DNA from 3 places in the Gordonia phthalatica genome. Region 1 is predicted to be linked to each of the others. Evidence: riboswitches for the same ligand, from Rfam matches in the RefSeq annotation. Region 1 holds a riboswitch; each other region holds the start of a gene.

Region 1 (4,490 bases):
GTCGAGCTCGACGGCCTGCCGGAGCTCGCCACGCTCGGCGTGCTCGACGCCGATCCGGACGACAGTGACGAGATCTGGCTGTCGGCGAGCAGTTTCACGCAGGCGCCCAGCCTGCTGCAGGGCACGACCACCGGTGGCGTCGCGGTGATCAAGGCGACGCCCGCCGCCTACGACTCGTCGGACGTCTCCACACAGCAGTTCTTCGCGACGTCCGACGACGGCACGCAGATCCCCTACTTCGTCATCAAGCGCGACGACGTCGCATCCGGCCCCGCACTGCAGTACGGGTACGGCGGTTTCGAGAACGCGATGACGCCCAGCTACCTCGGCATCGCGGGCCGCAACTGGATCGCCCGCGGCGGCGTGTACGTGATGACGAACATCCGCGGCGGCGGCGAGTACGGACCGGAGTGGCACACGCAGGCGCAGAAGGCCGGCCGCCACCTGGTCTACGAGGACTTCGCCGCCGTGGCACGTGATCTGGTGGCGCGCGGTCTCACGACCACCCCGCAGCTGGCGGCTCAGGGCGGCTCCAACGGGGGCCTGCTGATGGGTGTGATGGCCACCAGCTACCCGGAACTGTTCGGCGCACTGGTGTGCTCGGTCCCGCTCCTGGACATGCGGCGCTATCACCTGCTGCTGGCCGGCGCGTCGTGGATGGCCGAGTACGGCGACCCCGACGATCCGGCGGAGTGGGAGTTCATCTCGCAGTACTCGCCCTATCAACGACTGCGCGCCGGCCTCCCGATGCCCGCGTTCCTGATGACGACCTCCACTCGCGACGACCGCGTGCATCCCGGCCACGCCCGCAAGTTCGTCGCCCGGATGGAGGAGCTCGGCTATCCGGTCCGCTACTACGAGAACATCGAGGGCGGGCACGGCGGCGCCGCCGACAACCGGCAGGCGGCGTTCAAGTCGGCGCTGAGCTACGAGTTCCTGTGGCGGACCATCGGCAGCGTCGACCCCAACTGACGGAGGCGGTGCGGCAGGCCGGTCGACGTCGGCGACCGGCCTGCCGCGCACGATCGGGTACATCGCGAACCCGATCAGCAGCGCGATCGCGTGGCCGACGTCGGTGAAGGTCACCGGATCCACGATCACCGGCGGCGCGAACGAGACCAGGCAGCCCGCGAGGTAGATCCACCGCCAGGGTCGCGGAATCCGATACGCGAGCACCCCGATCACCGCTGCCATGAAGTAGCTGACGCCGACGTCGACGATGGTCGCGAGGTCGGCGGGCGCACGGCCGTCGACGATCGCGGCGCCGACGAGACCCTGGCTGAGGATCGACGCGAGAACGTGTCCGCCCAGGCCCACGACCAGGAACCGCCACCAGCCGAGCCACCGTTCGGCGACGCCGAGGAAGACGGTGAAGCCCACGACGTAGGGCAGCCAGTAGGCGCCGTCGAGCCAGAACAGGCTCCCGACGAGCGCCCGGATCGGATGATGCTGCAAGTTGGCCAGGTTGGTGGAGCGGCGATCCAGGATGCGGTCGAGCCGCTCCGGCGGCAGGGTGTGCTGTGCGATCGTCGTCGCGAGCAGGAGCGTCAGCCACGAGTAGGTGATCGGCGCGCTGCGGATCCAACGGCCCACCGCCGCGGCGGCACGGCGCACCCATCCTGCTCTGCTCGAACCCGTGGCGCCGGTCACCGTCTCACGGTACGCCGATCCGGGCCGATCGGACGGTCCGCGCTGCGTGTTAGATTTGCCTGGTCATCCAGCGATGACATGCGAGGAAGCCGGTGCGATTCCGGCACGGTCCCGCCACTGTGATCTGCTCCCCGCGAAGCAGCAGTCAGACACTCGCGCATCGCTGATCCCCGGCCCGGGGCGGAGTCACCCCAGGGAGGAAATACCGACATGCGCGCCCCACGTCTGAAGGTCCTGCTCGCCACCGCGGCGGTCCTCGTCCCGCTCGTGGCCACCGGCTGCTCCAGCAGCACGTCCACCGACGCCGGCGCCTCCCGCGACTGCATCACGGACTTCGACGCGTCGAAGGACTACTTCCCCGACAAGTCGACGATCGAGGACGCCACCGGCTTCACCATCGACTATCACCGCTCGTACCAGGTGGTGACGGTCGCCGAGCCGTATCCCGGTGCCGAGCCCGCCAAGTACGTGCTGGTCCGGTGCGGTGCCCCGACGCCGAAGCTGACCGGCGACCTCGCCGGTGCGCCGACCGTCCAGACGCCGATCCGGAGCATGTACTCGGGCTCCACCACACAGCTGCCGTCGATGGCCGCACTCGATCGAGTCGACGTGGTGACCGGTGTCGCCAACGCCGACTACGTCTCGAATCAGCAGGTCCGCGACCGGATCAGCGAGGGCAAGGTCCGCGGCTACGCCGACGGCACCACCGTCAAGACCGAGGACGTCATCACCGGCCACCCCGACGTCCTGGTCTCCGCGGGCTTCGACGACCCCGCCTACGCCAAGATCGCGAAGGCCGGGATCCCGGTCCTGGCCGACGCCGACTGGCTGGAGCAGAGTCCCCTCGGGCGCGCCGAATGGATCAAGTTCTTCGCCGCCCTGACCGGCACCGAGAAGAAGGCCGCCGACACCTACTCCGGCATCAAGAAGGGCTACCTGGAGGTCGCCGAGAAGGTGAAGGGTGCGCCGAAGGTCGACGTCCTGCAGGGCAGTGTCTTCTCCGGCAAGTGGACCCGCCCGGGCGGCGCCAGCTATTCGAGCAACCTGGTCGAGGCGGCCGGCGGCACCAGCCCGTGGGCCGACGACACCTCCACCGGCAGCCTCGAACTGAGCCTGGAGACGGTGATCGCCCGCCAGTCCGGCGCCACCGTGTGGATCATCAACAACGCCGACATCAACACTCTGAAGGCGTTGTTCGCCGAGGAGCCTCGCTACCGCGCGTTCACCAAGGCCACCAGTAACGTGTGGAACTCCACCAAGGCCGTCAGCCCGAGCGGCGCCAACGACTTCTGGGAGCGCGGCGTGCTGCGCCCCGACCTGGTCCTCGGCGACCTCGCGGCCCTGATCCATCCCGAGCTGTACCCGAGCCACCAGTTCGTGTTCTACCAGCGCCTGTCCTGATCTCATGACGGTCGTGAGCGGGAGGAACCCCGCGCGGACAGCCCTGTTGCTGTCCGCGCTACTGATCGCGTGTGTCGTCAGCGTCGCGATCGCCATCGCGGTCGGCTCCGAGTGGATCCCCCTGCACGACGTCGTGTCCATCCTCGCGGGTGGCCACTCCGCCGATCCCGGCTGGGACTTCATCGTCCGCGAGGTCCGCCTCCCCCGCGTCGTGACGGCACTCCTCGCCGGCGCCGCGCTCTCGGTCGCCGGACTGCAGATGCAGACGCTGTTCCGCAATGCGCTCGCCGACCCGTACGTCCTCGGCGCCAACTCGGGCGCGAGCCTCGGCGTCGCCGTGGTCGTGATGGCGTCGGGCGCGTCGTGGGCGGGGTTCACCAGCGGTCTCGCGGGCGGCAGTCGGACGGTCACCGTGCTCGCCGCCGCACTCGGCGCGGCCGTCGTGCTCGGCGTCGTCCTGATCATGGCGCACTGGGTGCGCAACGCGGTGGTCCTGCTGCTGGTGGGTGTGATGGTCGGCGCCGTCACCGCATCGATGGTGTCGGTGCTGATCGTGTACGCCAGCACCCCAGAGTCCGTGCAGCAGTTCCTGAAGTGGGGCATGGGCAGTTTCAGCAACACCGTCTGGTCGGACATGTGGGTGTTCATTCCCCTCGTCGCCGGCACCGCGGTGCTCTGCTTCGCGACGGCCCGCTCGCTCAACGCCCTCCTGCTCGGCGAGAACTACGCGCGGTCGATGGGGGTCGACCTGCGCTGGGCACGGACCCTCACGCTCGCGTCGTCGGCCCTGATGACCGGCGTGGTGACCGCCTACTGCGGGCCGATCGGCTTCCTCGGTCTGGTGGTCCCGCACCTCACGCGCGGACTGTTCCGGTCGTCGAATCACCGCACCCTGATCCCCGGCTGCGTGGTGGTCGGCGCCCTGCTGGCGCTGTGGTGCTCCATCCTCAGCGAGCTGCCGGGCAACGATCATTCACTGCCGCTCAACGCCGTCACCGCCATCATCGGCGCCCCGATCGTGATCACCGTCCTGGTCCGCGGCCGGGTGGGAGGAGCCGTATGAGCGCCCCGTCGCACGTCTCGGCCACCGGACTCATCCTGTCCGACGTGGAGATCGGCTACCGCGGCCGGCACGGCGCCACCGTCGCCTCCGGGATCACCGCGCAGGCCAGGCCCGGCGAGCTGACCGCGCTCATCGGGCCCAACGGAGCGGGCAAGTCGACGCTGCTGCGGACCATCTGCGGGCTTCAGCCGTCGCTCGGAGGTCGGGTGGAGCTGTCCGACGGCACGTCGGTGGAGAGGCTGGGACGCACCGCGCTGGCCCGTCGGGTCGCGGTCGTCACCACCGACAGCGTCGACCCCGGGCGACTCTCAGCACGCGAGGTGGTCGGCCTCGGCCGCACGCCCTACTTGGCGATGACCGGGAAGATGAGCGCGGC
Region 2 (4,490 bases), 1.2 Mb from region 1:
CCGGTACGCGGACGCGCCCGCTCACCAGGTGGCGCACCACGCCGAGGTCATCGACATGACCGACGCGAAGCAGGTGCGCGCCGTCATCGAGAAGCACCGCCCGGACTACGTGCTGCCGGAGATCGAGGCCATCGCCACCGAGGCCCTCGAAGCCGTCGAGGCAGAGGGCATCGCGGAGGTGATCCCGAGCGCCAAGGCCGTCTCGGCGACCCTCAATCGCGAACGGCTCCGTCGCCTCGTCGACGAGGAGCTCGGCATCCCGACCTCGCCGTACCTGTTCGCAGGATCGCTGGAGGAGATGCGGACCGCGGTCGGCAGCATCGGGTTCCCGTGCGTGGTGAAGCCGGTGATGTCGTCGTCGGGCAAGGGGCAGTCCGTCGTGAAGGGACCGGACGACGTCGACGCCGCGTGGGAGTACGCACGGACCGGCGCCCGCGTCGACAACGAGCGGGTGATCGTCGAAGGGTTCGTCGAGTTCGACTACGAGATCACTCTGCTGACCGTCCGCGCGATCGATCCCGCGACCGGGGCGCTCACCACCTATTTCTGCGAGCCGATCGGTCACCGCCAGGTGGACGGCGACTATGTGGAGAGCTGGCAGCCGCAGCCGATGAGCCTGCCCGCCTACGACATCTCCCGCTCCATCGCCGCCCGCGTCGTGAACGCGATGGGGCGCGGCGAGTTCGGTGGTCGGGGCGTCTTCGGTGTCGAACTGTTCGTGAAGGGCGACGAGGTCTACTTCTCCGAGGTCAGCCCCCGCCCGCACGACACCGGCCTGGTGACCCTCGCATCGCAGCGGCTGTCGGAGTTCGAACTCCACGCCCGCGCCGTTCTGGGTCTGCCGGTGTCGACTGCGACGCGCGGTCCCGGCGCGTCGGCCGTGATCTACGGGCAGCACGAGGACAAGGGGATCGCATTCGCCGGCGTCGCGGACGCCCTCGCCGATCCCGATGTGGACCTGCGCCTGTTCGGGAAGCCCGAGAGCTTCGCACGACGACGTGTCGGCGTCGCCGTGGCGACCGCCCCGACCGTGGAGGGGGCGCGCCGCAAGGCCGGGCACGCCGCCGGCCTGGTGAAGCCGCTCCCGTCGAACCACGAGGACCGCGTGGAGCCGACCGAGATCAAGCCGGTCCCGACGCCCGCGCCCAAGCCAGCCGATGCCGGACCGGCGTCCGAGGGGCCCGCCGACGAGGCCAAGACCGAGATGATCGAGGCGAGCCCGCAGATCGCGCGACGTCCCGAGCAGCCGATCCGCCGCGACGCGCCCCCGATGCCGCGCCCGCCGATGCCGCCCGGCCCGCCCATGCGCCCCGCTCCCGCCGGTCAGCCCGGACCGCGCGGTCCCGTCGGCCCCGGCGGCCAGCGTCCCGCAGGTCCGCCGCCGCCCCGTCCGGGCTTCCCGCCCCAGGGTCCGCCTCCGCGCGGGTGACGACATTGTCGGCTGACGATCAACGGTGTTCGATGTGACCACCGCGCGGTCACATCGAACACTGTTGATGGTGGAGGTACGAGCGCATCGAGGTAGCCGCGGGCTGGGGCCGACGAACGCCATTCGGTACCGTTGACGCAGTCGTGGTGTTCGGGAAGCCGGTTCGATGCCGGCGCGGCCCTCGCCACTGTAACCGCCGAGGAAGGCGGTCCTCGCGTGCACTTTCACGGTGCACGGGCCACTGGACGCGAGTCTGGGAAGGTCGACCGCCCGCCGATGACGCGGAAGCCAGGAGACCGGCCACGGCGTAATGGTTCCACGAGGGTTTTGGAGAACTCACCATGCGCGTTGCCCTGTTGTCGACGTCGGACACCGACCTGATCTCTGCCCGAGCCAGCGGTGCCGACTTCCGCTGGCTCAACCCGTCTCGCGCCACCGTCGCCCAGCTCGGCGAGGCCGCTGCCGAGGCGGACCTGACGGTGGTTCGGCTGCTCGGCTCCGTCCAGGAGTACGCCGACGAGCTCGACGCGATCCGGGAGCATGGCAAGCCGGTCGTCGTGCTCGGCGGGGAGCAGACGCCCAACGCCGAGCTGATGGCGGCGTCGACCGTCCCGACCGGCGTCGCCGCCGACGCCCACCGGTACCTCACCGAAGGCGGCCCCGCCAACCTGCGACAGCTCCACGCGTTCCTCTGCGACACCGTCCTGTTGACCGGTGAGGGCTTCGAGCCGCCGGAGACCATCCCGACCTGGGGACACCTCGCACGACCGTCCGCGGGCGACGGCCCGCGCGTCGGCGTCCTCTACTACCGCGCCCACCACGCCAGCGGGAACACCGACTTCGTTCACGGCCTCTGCGACGCGATCGACGCGCGCGACGCCGTCGCCGTCCCGATCTTCGCGGGCTCGCTGCGCACCGCGTCGGACGACCTCTACGCCGAACTCGGCACCCTCGATGCGGTGGTGGTGACGGTCCTCGCCGCCGGCGGCAGCACGCCCGCGGCGGCGAGCGCGGGCCAGGACGACGAGGCCTGGGACGTCGCGCGGATGGCCGACCTCGACATCCCCGTCCTGCAGGGACTGTGCCTGACCAGCAGTCGCGCCGACTGGGCGGCGTCCGACGACGGCGTCACCCCGATGGACTACGCCAGCCAGGTGGCGATCCCCGAGTTCGACGGCCGCATCATCACGGTCCCGTTCTCGTTCAAGGAGATCGACGAGGACGGCCTGCCGCACTACGTCGCCGACTCCGAACGCGCCGCGCGGGTGGCGGGCATCGCGGTGAACCACGCCCGGCTGCGTCGCACCGCCAACGCCGACAAGCGGATCGCCGTCATGCTCAGCGCCTACCCGACCAAGCATGCCCGGATCGGCAACGCCGTCGGCCTCGACACCCCGGTCAGCGCGATCCGCGTGCTCCGCGCGATGCGAGCGCTCGGCTACGACCTCGGCGACGGCAACGACGTCACGGCCATCCTCGATCAGGCCGACGCCTCGGGCGACGACACCGCGGCAGGCGACGCCCTGATCCACGCGCTCATCGCCGCCGGCGGGCAGGACGAGGAGTGGCTGACCACCGCGCAACTCACCGACGCGCACGTGCGCGTGAGCAAGGCCGACTACGACGAGTGGACTGCCGACCTCCCACAGGACCTGCGCGACGGCATGACGCAGGCGTGGGGGCCGTCGCCCGGCGAGCTGTTCGTCAACGACGCCGGCGAGATCGTCCTCGCCACCCTGCAGGCCGGGAACGTCGTGATCATGATCCAGCCGCCGCGCGGCTTCGGCGAGAACCCCGTCGCGATCTACCACGAGCCCGACCTCGCGCCCAGCCACCACTACCTCGCCGCCTATCGCTGGGTGGCGCACGGATTCGGCGCGCACGCCGTCGTCCACCTCGGCAAACACGGTTCGATGGAGTGGCTGCCGGGCAAGAACGCAGCCCTCTCCTCGGGATGCGGAACCGACGCCGCGATCGCCGACCTGCCGCTGATCTACCCGTTCCTCGTCAACGATCCCGGCGAGGGCGCACAGGCCAAGCGTCGCGCGCACGCGACGATCGTCGACCACCTGGTGCCGCCGATGGCGCGCGCGGAGTCATACGGCGACATCGCCCGGCTCGAGGGGCTGCTGGAGGAGTACGACCGCATCAACGCGATGGACCCCGGCAAGCTCGCCGCGATCCGCGGCGAGATCTGGCAGCTGATGCACGCCGCCGAGATGCACCGCGACCTCGGCCTCGATGAGCGACCCGACGACGAGGCCTTCGACGACTTCCTGCTGCACGTCGACGGCTGGCTGTGCGAGATCAAGGACGCCCAGATCCGCGACGGCCTGCACATTCTCGGGCAGGCGCCCGACGGCGAGGCGCGGGTGAACCTGGTCCTCGCGATCCTGCGCGCCGCACAGATGTGGGGCGGGCAGAAGGGGGCGGTGCCGGGACTGCGGACCGCGCTCCACGGCGGCGACATCGCCGACCTCCCGCTCCCGCAGATCGACCAGCTCGAAGCGCAGGCCCGCGACCTGATCGAAGCGATGGAGAAGCGCGGCTGGGATCCCGCCGACGCTGCCCGCCTGCACGACGACCCGGCCGTCGCGGCGGTCCTCGAGTTCGCCGCCACCCAGGTGGTGCCCCGACTGAACAGCACCGTCGACGAGCTCGACGCCCTGCTGCACGCGCTCGACGGCGGCTTCGTCCCCGCGGGTCCTTCGGGGTCGCCGCTGCGCGGCCTGGTCAACGTGCTCCCGACCGGCCGGAACTTCTACACCGTCGACCCGCGCGCGGTCCCGTCGCGCCTGGCGTGGGAGACCGGGCAGGCGATGGCCGAGTCGCTGATCTCGCGCTACCTGGACGACGAGGGTGCCTACCCCGATTCGGTGGGGCTCTCGGTGTGGGGCACGTCAGCCATGCGGACCGCTGGCGACGACATCGCCGAAGTCCTCGCCCTGCTCGGCGTCCGACCGGAGTGGGACGAGGCGTCGCGACGCGTCCGTGAACTGACCGTCGTGCCGCTGACGGAACTCGGCCGCCCCCGGATCGACGTCACAGTCCGCATCTCCGG
Region 3 (4,490 bases), 2.0 Mb from region 1:
GCCGTATGTGATCGAGCCCGCAGCCGGCCTCGGCCGGTCGATGATGGCCTTCCTCTGCGACGCCTACACCGAGGAGCAGGTGCCGAACGCCAAGGGCGGCACCGACACCCGCACCATGCTGAAGCTCGATCGCCGCCTCGCGCCGGTCAAGGCCGCGGTTCTGCCGCTCTCGCGCAACGAGAAGCTGTCGCCGAAGGCCCGCGACCTCGCCGCCGAGCTCCGCAAGCACTGGAACGTCGACTTCGATGACGCCCAGGGCATCGGCAAGCGCTACCGCCGCCAGGACGAGATCGGCACGCCGTTCTGCGTCACCGTCGACTTCGACACGCTCGACGACCAGGCCGTCACCATCCGTGAGCGCGACACCATGAGCCAGGAGCGCGTCGCCCTCGACAAGGTTGTCGAGTACCTCGGCGGCAAGCTGATCGGCTGCTGACCGCAACGACTCGAAACCCCCGCAACGGTTCGTCAGAACGGTTGCGGGGGTTCGTCGTCTGAGTGCTACCGCAGCGCGGCGACGATCCCTTCGCCGCCGTCCCACGACGCGATCAGGCGGGCGCTGCCGGAGACGGGGGAGCTGAGGTCGTCGCTGAAGGCGAGGGCCTGCGTCGCGGCGTCGCCCTCCACGCGGAGTCGGATCGGGTTGTCGCGCGGGACCACGGTGCCGTCGGCCATCCGGACCTCGAGGGACGCCTGCGGCTGCTCGCCGCGCAGCGCCCGGGTGTAGCAGTCGACGGCGACGGGGTCGGCGGCCGCCTCGTACACCCAGCGGTCGCCGAGGACCGAGTGCTTCATCGTCGCGATGAGGTACTCGTCGGCGCCCGGCAGCGGGGCCGCGCGATAGGTGACCGGGATGTGCAGCGGGCGACCGGCGCGCTCCACCAGCAGTCCCTCGACGCCCACTTCGCCGTCGGGGTCGTCGAACCGGTAGCCGCCGAGCATCTCGACCTCGCCGGCCTCGCCCCACGGGACGCTGTCGAGGTACTCGGTGACGAGTTCGAGTTTGGTCGGGGTGATCGTCGCCTGATGAAGCAGTGCCATGGGATGAGAGTCTACGACGCGGCCGCCCACCGAGGCTGATCTAATGGGCACCGAACCGCACCCGACACGCTCCACCGGAAGGACCGTCCGTGAATCCCAAACTCATCATGATCTTGAGCGGCGTGCTGATGATCATCGCCGCCGGAATGATGGTGGGCAAAGGAGAGTGGACGATGATGGCCGTCGTGCTGCCGATCTGGTTCGCGATCCTCGGCATCTGGTGGTACCGCGAACGCACCCGCGAGTAACCGGGCGGGATTCTCCTCGGCCGCGACCGCCGGATATGATGGCCCCGCCAGCGCACCCGATTCGTCGGGTAGGGAATCCGGTGGGAATCCGGGACTGACGCGCAGCGGTGAGAGCGACGCTCCGGGCACATGTCACTGGATTGCATCTGGGAAGACGTCCGACAGCGGTAGACCTCGAGTCCGAAGACCTGCTGGCTCGCGCGGGCCCAGAACCCCGCGGGATCGCAGACGAGCTTCGCGTTCTACAGCTCGCGGCCCGAAGGACACCATGCAGTACCACTCTCGCCGTGCGCTGATCGGCGCCGCGGCTCTCTCCAGTTCCATCGCCCTGCTCGTCGGCTGCGGATCGGCCGACGACCCGTCCACCACCCCGGCCGTCGCCGGCTACCCGGTATCGCTGGTCGACTGCGGCCAGACGGTCACCGTGGACGCGCCGCCCCGGCGCATCGTCTCCCTGAACCAGGGGACCACCGAAGCGCTGCTGTCGCTGGGACTCGGCGATCGGATGGCGGGCACCGCCACATGGACCGACCCGATCCTGCCGTCGCTCGCGGCCGAGAACGCGAAGGTCAAGCGCATCTCCGACGACTGGCCGTCGTTCGAGTCGGTGCTCGCCGAAGAGCCGGACCTGGTGACCGCCTCGTTCACGTCCACTTTCGACAAGGGCGGCACCGCGCCCCGCGCACGCTTCACCGAGCTCGGCGTCCCCACCTACCTAGCGCCCTCTGACTGTGAGGGGAAGCAGTCCGACACCGGCGGCGACGGGACCCGCACCTCCGCGTTCACGATGGACCTGGTCTACAAGGAGATCACGCAGCTCGGAGCCCTGACCGGAACCGCGGACCGTGCCGCCGAGGTCGTCGCCGGACTGAAGGAACGCATCAGGGCAGCGGCCGCCTCGACGCACGCGCAGGGCACCACTGTCCTGTACTGGTTCTCGGACTCGGAGTCGCCGTACATCGCGGGTTGCTGCGGTGCGCCCGGCGTCATCACCCGCGAGCTCGGCCTCACCAACGTCTTCGACGACACGCACGCCGAATGGCCGCAGATCAGTTGGGAGGAGGTCGCCGCCCGCAACCCGCAGGTCCTGGTGATCGGCGACCTGACGCGGGACATCCAGTCCGGTGAGTCGGCGCGCACGAAGATCGCGTTCCTGGAGTCCAACCCGGTCACCCGGGAAATGGATGCGGTGAAGAACAAGCGGTACATCATCGCGGCCGGCGCGGAGCTGAACCCGTCGCTGCGCACCGCCTACGGGGTCGAGAACGTGGCCGACGGGTTGACGAAGCTCGGTTTGAGCAAGTGACGGTGATCCGGACGCGGCCCGCCGCAGTCGCCGGGCTCTGGCTCGGCGGTCTGCTGCTGCTCTTGCTGTCGATCGGCTTCGCGATCACCATCGGGCCGTCGAGCCTGGGACTGTCGGACGTGGTGCGGTCGGTGCGGGCCGAGGTGTTCGGCGGCGATTCGGGGCTGTCGAAACTGCATGAGTCGATCATCTGGCGACTGCGCCTGCCGCAGTCGGTGCTGGCCGCCGTTTGCGGCGCCGGACTCGCGGTGTGCGGTGGCGTCCTGCAGTCGCTGCTGCGCAATCCACTCGCCGACCCGTTCGTCCTCGGAGTCTCGTCGGGAGCATCGGTGGGCGCGGTGTCGGTGATCCTCCTCGGCGTGGGTGCCGGTGTCATCGGCATGGCGGGCGGCGCCTTCCTCGGTGCGGTCGCCGCCTTCGCCGTGGTGCTGGTGCTGGCCCGGCTCGCGGGCGGCACCACCGATCGCGTCGTGCTCGCGGGCATCGCGGCCACCCAACTGTTCTCGGCGCTGACCTCGTTCATCGTGTACTCGTCGGCCGACGCCGAACAGACGCGCAGCGTGCTGTTCTGGTTGCTCGGCTCGCTGTCGTCGCCGTCGTGGACGGAGGTGGCCGTCTGCGGTGCGGCGACGGCGATCGGGCTCGTGGTGTGCGTCCTGACCGCGGGGGCGCTCGACGCGTTCTCGTTCGGGAACGACGCGGCCGCGGCCCTCGGCATCGACGTCACCCGCATCCGGCTGGTCCTGCTGACGGTCACCGCGCTGATGACGGCGGTCATCGTCAGCGTGTCCGGCGCGATCGGGTTCGTCGGCCTGGTGCTGCCGCACGCGGCCCGGGCGGTGGTCGGCGTGCGGCATCGGGTCATGATGCCGACGCTGGCGATCATGGGAGCGCTGTTCCTGGTGTGGGCGGATGTCGTGGGGCGCGTGGTGATCGCGCCGCGCGAACTCCCGATCGGCGTGATCACCGCGATCGTCGGCGTGCCGATGTTCGTGCTGGTCCTCATCAGGCAGGGGCGTCGATGAACCTGCAGGCGTGCGAGGTCGGCTGGGACCTGGGGCGACGGACCATCCTGTCGGGGGTGAACATCGACGTGGCGCCCGGTGAGATCGTCGGGCTGATCGGGCCGAACGGGTCGGGGAAGTCGTCGCTGCTGCGGCTCCTCGCCGGTCTGCGACGACCGACGCGGGGGACCGTGTCGCTCGACGGCGTCGCCATCGGTGCGCTGCCGCGGCGCGCCGTCGCACAACGCATCGCCGTCGTCGAACAGGCCGCGGTCACCGACCAGAACCCCACCGTTCTCGACGTGCTGGAACTGGGTCGGACGCCGCACCGGAGGTCGTGGAGCGCCGGATCCAGGCGGGACGCGGAGATCATCGGAGCCGTCTCCCGCGACACCGAGATCGAGAGTCTGCTCGACGCGCAGTACAACGCGTTGTCCGGCGGGGAACGACAGCGGGTGCAGATCGCGCGGGCCTTCGTGCAGGAACCGCGGGTCATGCTCCTCGACGAGCCGACCAATCACCTCGACATCAAGTATCAGCTGAGCCTGCTGGAACTGGTGTCCGCGCACGTCCGCCGGACCGACGCCTCGGCGGTCATCGCGCTGCACGACCTCAACCTCGCCGCCATGTTCTGCGACCGGGTCGTCGTCCTCGCCGACGGCCGGGTGATCGAGAACGGCACGCCCGACCGGACCATCACCGCGGAGACCGTCGACGCGGTGTTCGGGGTGCGGGCACGGATCGTGGAGGACGACGGCGTGTGGGTGCGGGTGGGGCGGCGTCAGCCCTGAGCCAGCTGCTTCTTCAGCGCCGCCACCTCGTCCTGCAGGGTGTGGATCTGATCGATGTACGGCTGCACGCGTTCGCGCACCTCCTCCTTCGTGTACTGCG

Evidence for each region. A riboswitch is a leader RNA that binds a small molecule or an ion and turns the genes downstream of it on or off. The one in region 1 is predicted to bind cobalamin.
Region 2: linked by a shared signal. The riboswitch ahead of ACH46_RS17975 (cobaltochelatase subunit CobN) and the one ahead of ACH46_RS02550 (ABC transporter substrate-binding protein) in region 1 are both predicted to bind cobalamin.
Region 3: linked by a shared signal. The riboswitch ahead of ACH46_RS13645 (ABC transporter substrate-binding protein) and the one ahead of ACH46_RS02550 (ABC transporter substrate-binding protein) in region 1 are both predicted to bind cobalamin.

The regions. Positions count from the first base shown of each region.
Region 1 is NZ_CP011853.1:549,562-554,051, reverse strand. Features, by position in the region: gene ACH46_RS02555 (prolyl oligopeptidase family serine peptidase) at 1-972, shown strand, start outside; partial or broken gene ACH46_RS21840 (rhomboid-like protein) at 1,069-1,593, opposite strand; cobalamin riboswitch at 1,691-1,825, shown strand; gene ACH46_RS02550 (ABC transporter substrate-binding protein) at 1,861-3,051, shown strand; gene ACH46_RS02545 (iron ABC transporter permease) at 3,056-4,114, shown strand; gene ACH46_RS02540 (ABC transporter ATP-binding protein) at 4,111-4,490, shown strand, end outside.
Region 2 is NZ_CP011853.1:3,811,308-3,815,797, reverse strand. Features, by position in the region: gene purT (formate-dependent phosphoribosylglycinamide formyltransferase) at 1-1,429, shown strand, start outside; cobalamin riboswitch at 1,557-1,748, shown strand; gene ACH46_RS17975 (cobaltochelatase subunit CobN) at 1,771-4,490, shown strand, end outside.
Region 3 is NZ_CP011853.1:2,941,030-2,945,519, reverse strand. Features, by position in the region: gene ACH46_RS13655 (glycine--tRNA ligase) at 1-436, shown strand, start outside; gene ACH46_RS13650 (maltokinase N-terminal cap-like domain-containing protein) at 502-1,041, opposite strand; gene ACH46_RS21485 (hypothetical protein) at 1,131-1,289, shown strand; cobalamin riboswitch at 1,321-1,499, shown strand; gene ACH46_RS13645 (ABC transporter substrate-binding protein) at 1,558-2,595, shown strand; gene ACH46_RS13640 (FecCD family ABC transporter permease) at 2,601-3,620, shown strand; gene ACH46_RS13635 (ABC transporter ATP-binding protein) at 3,617-4,390, shown strand; gene ACH46_RS13630 (pyridoxamine 5'-phosphate oxidase family protein) at 4,381-4,490, opposite strand, start outside.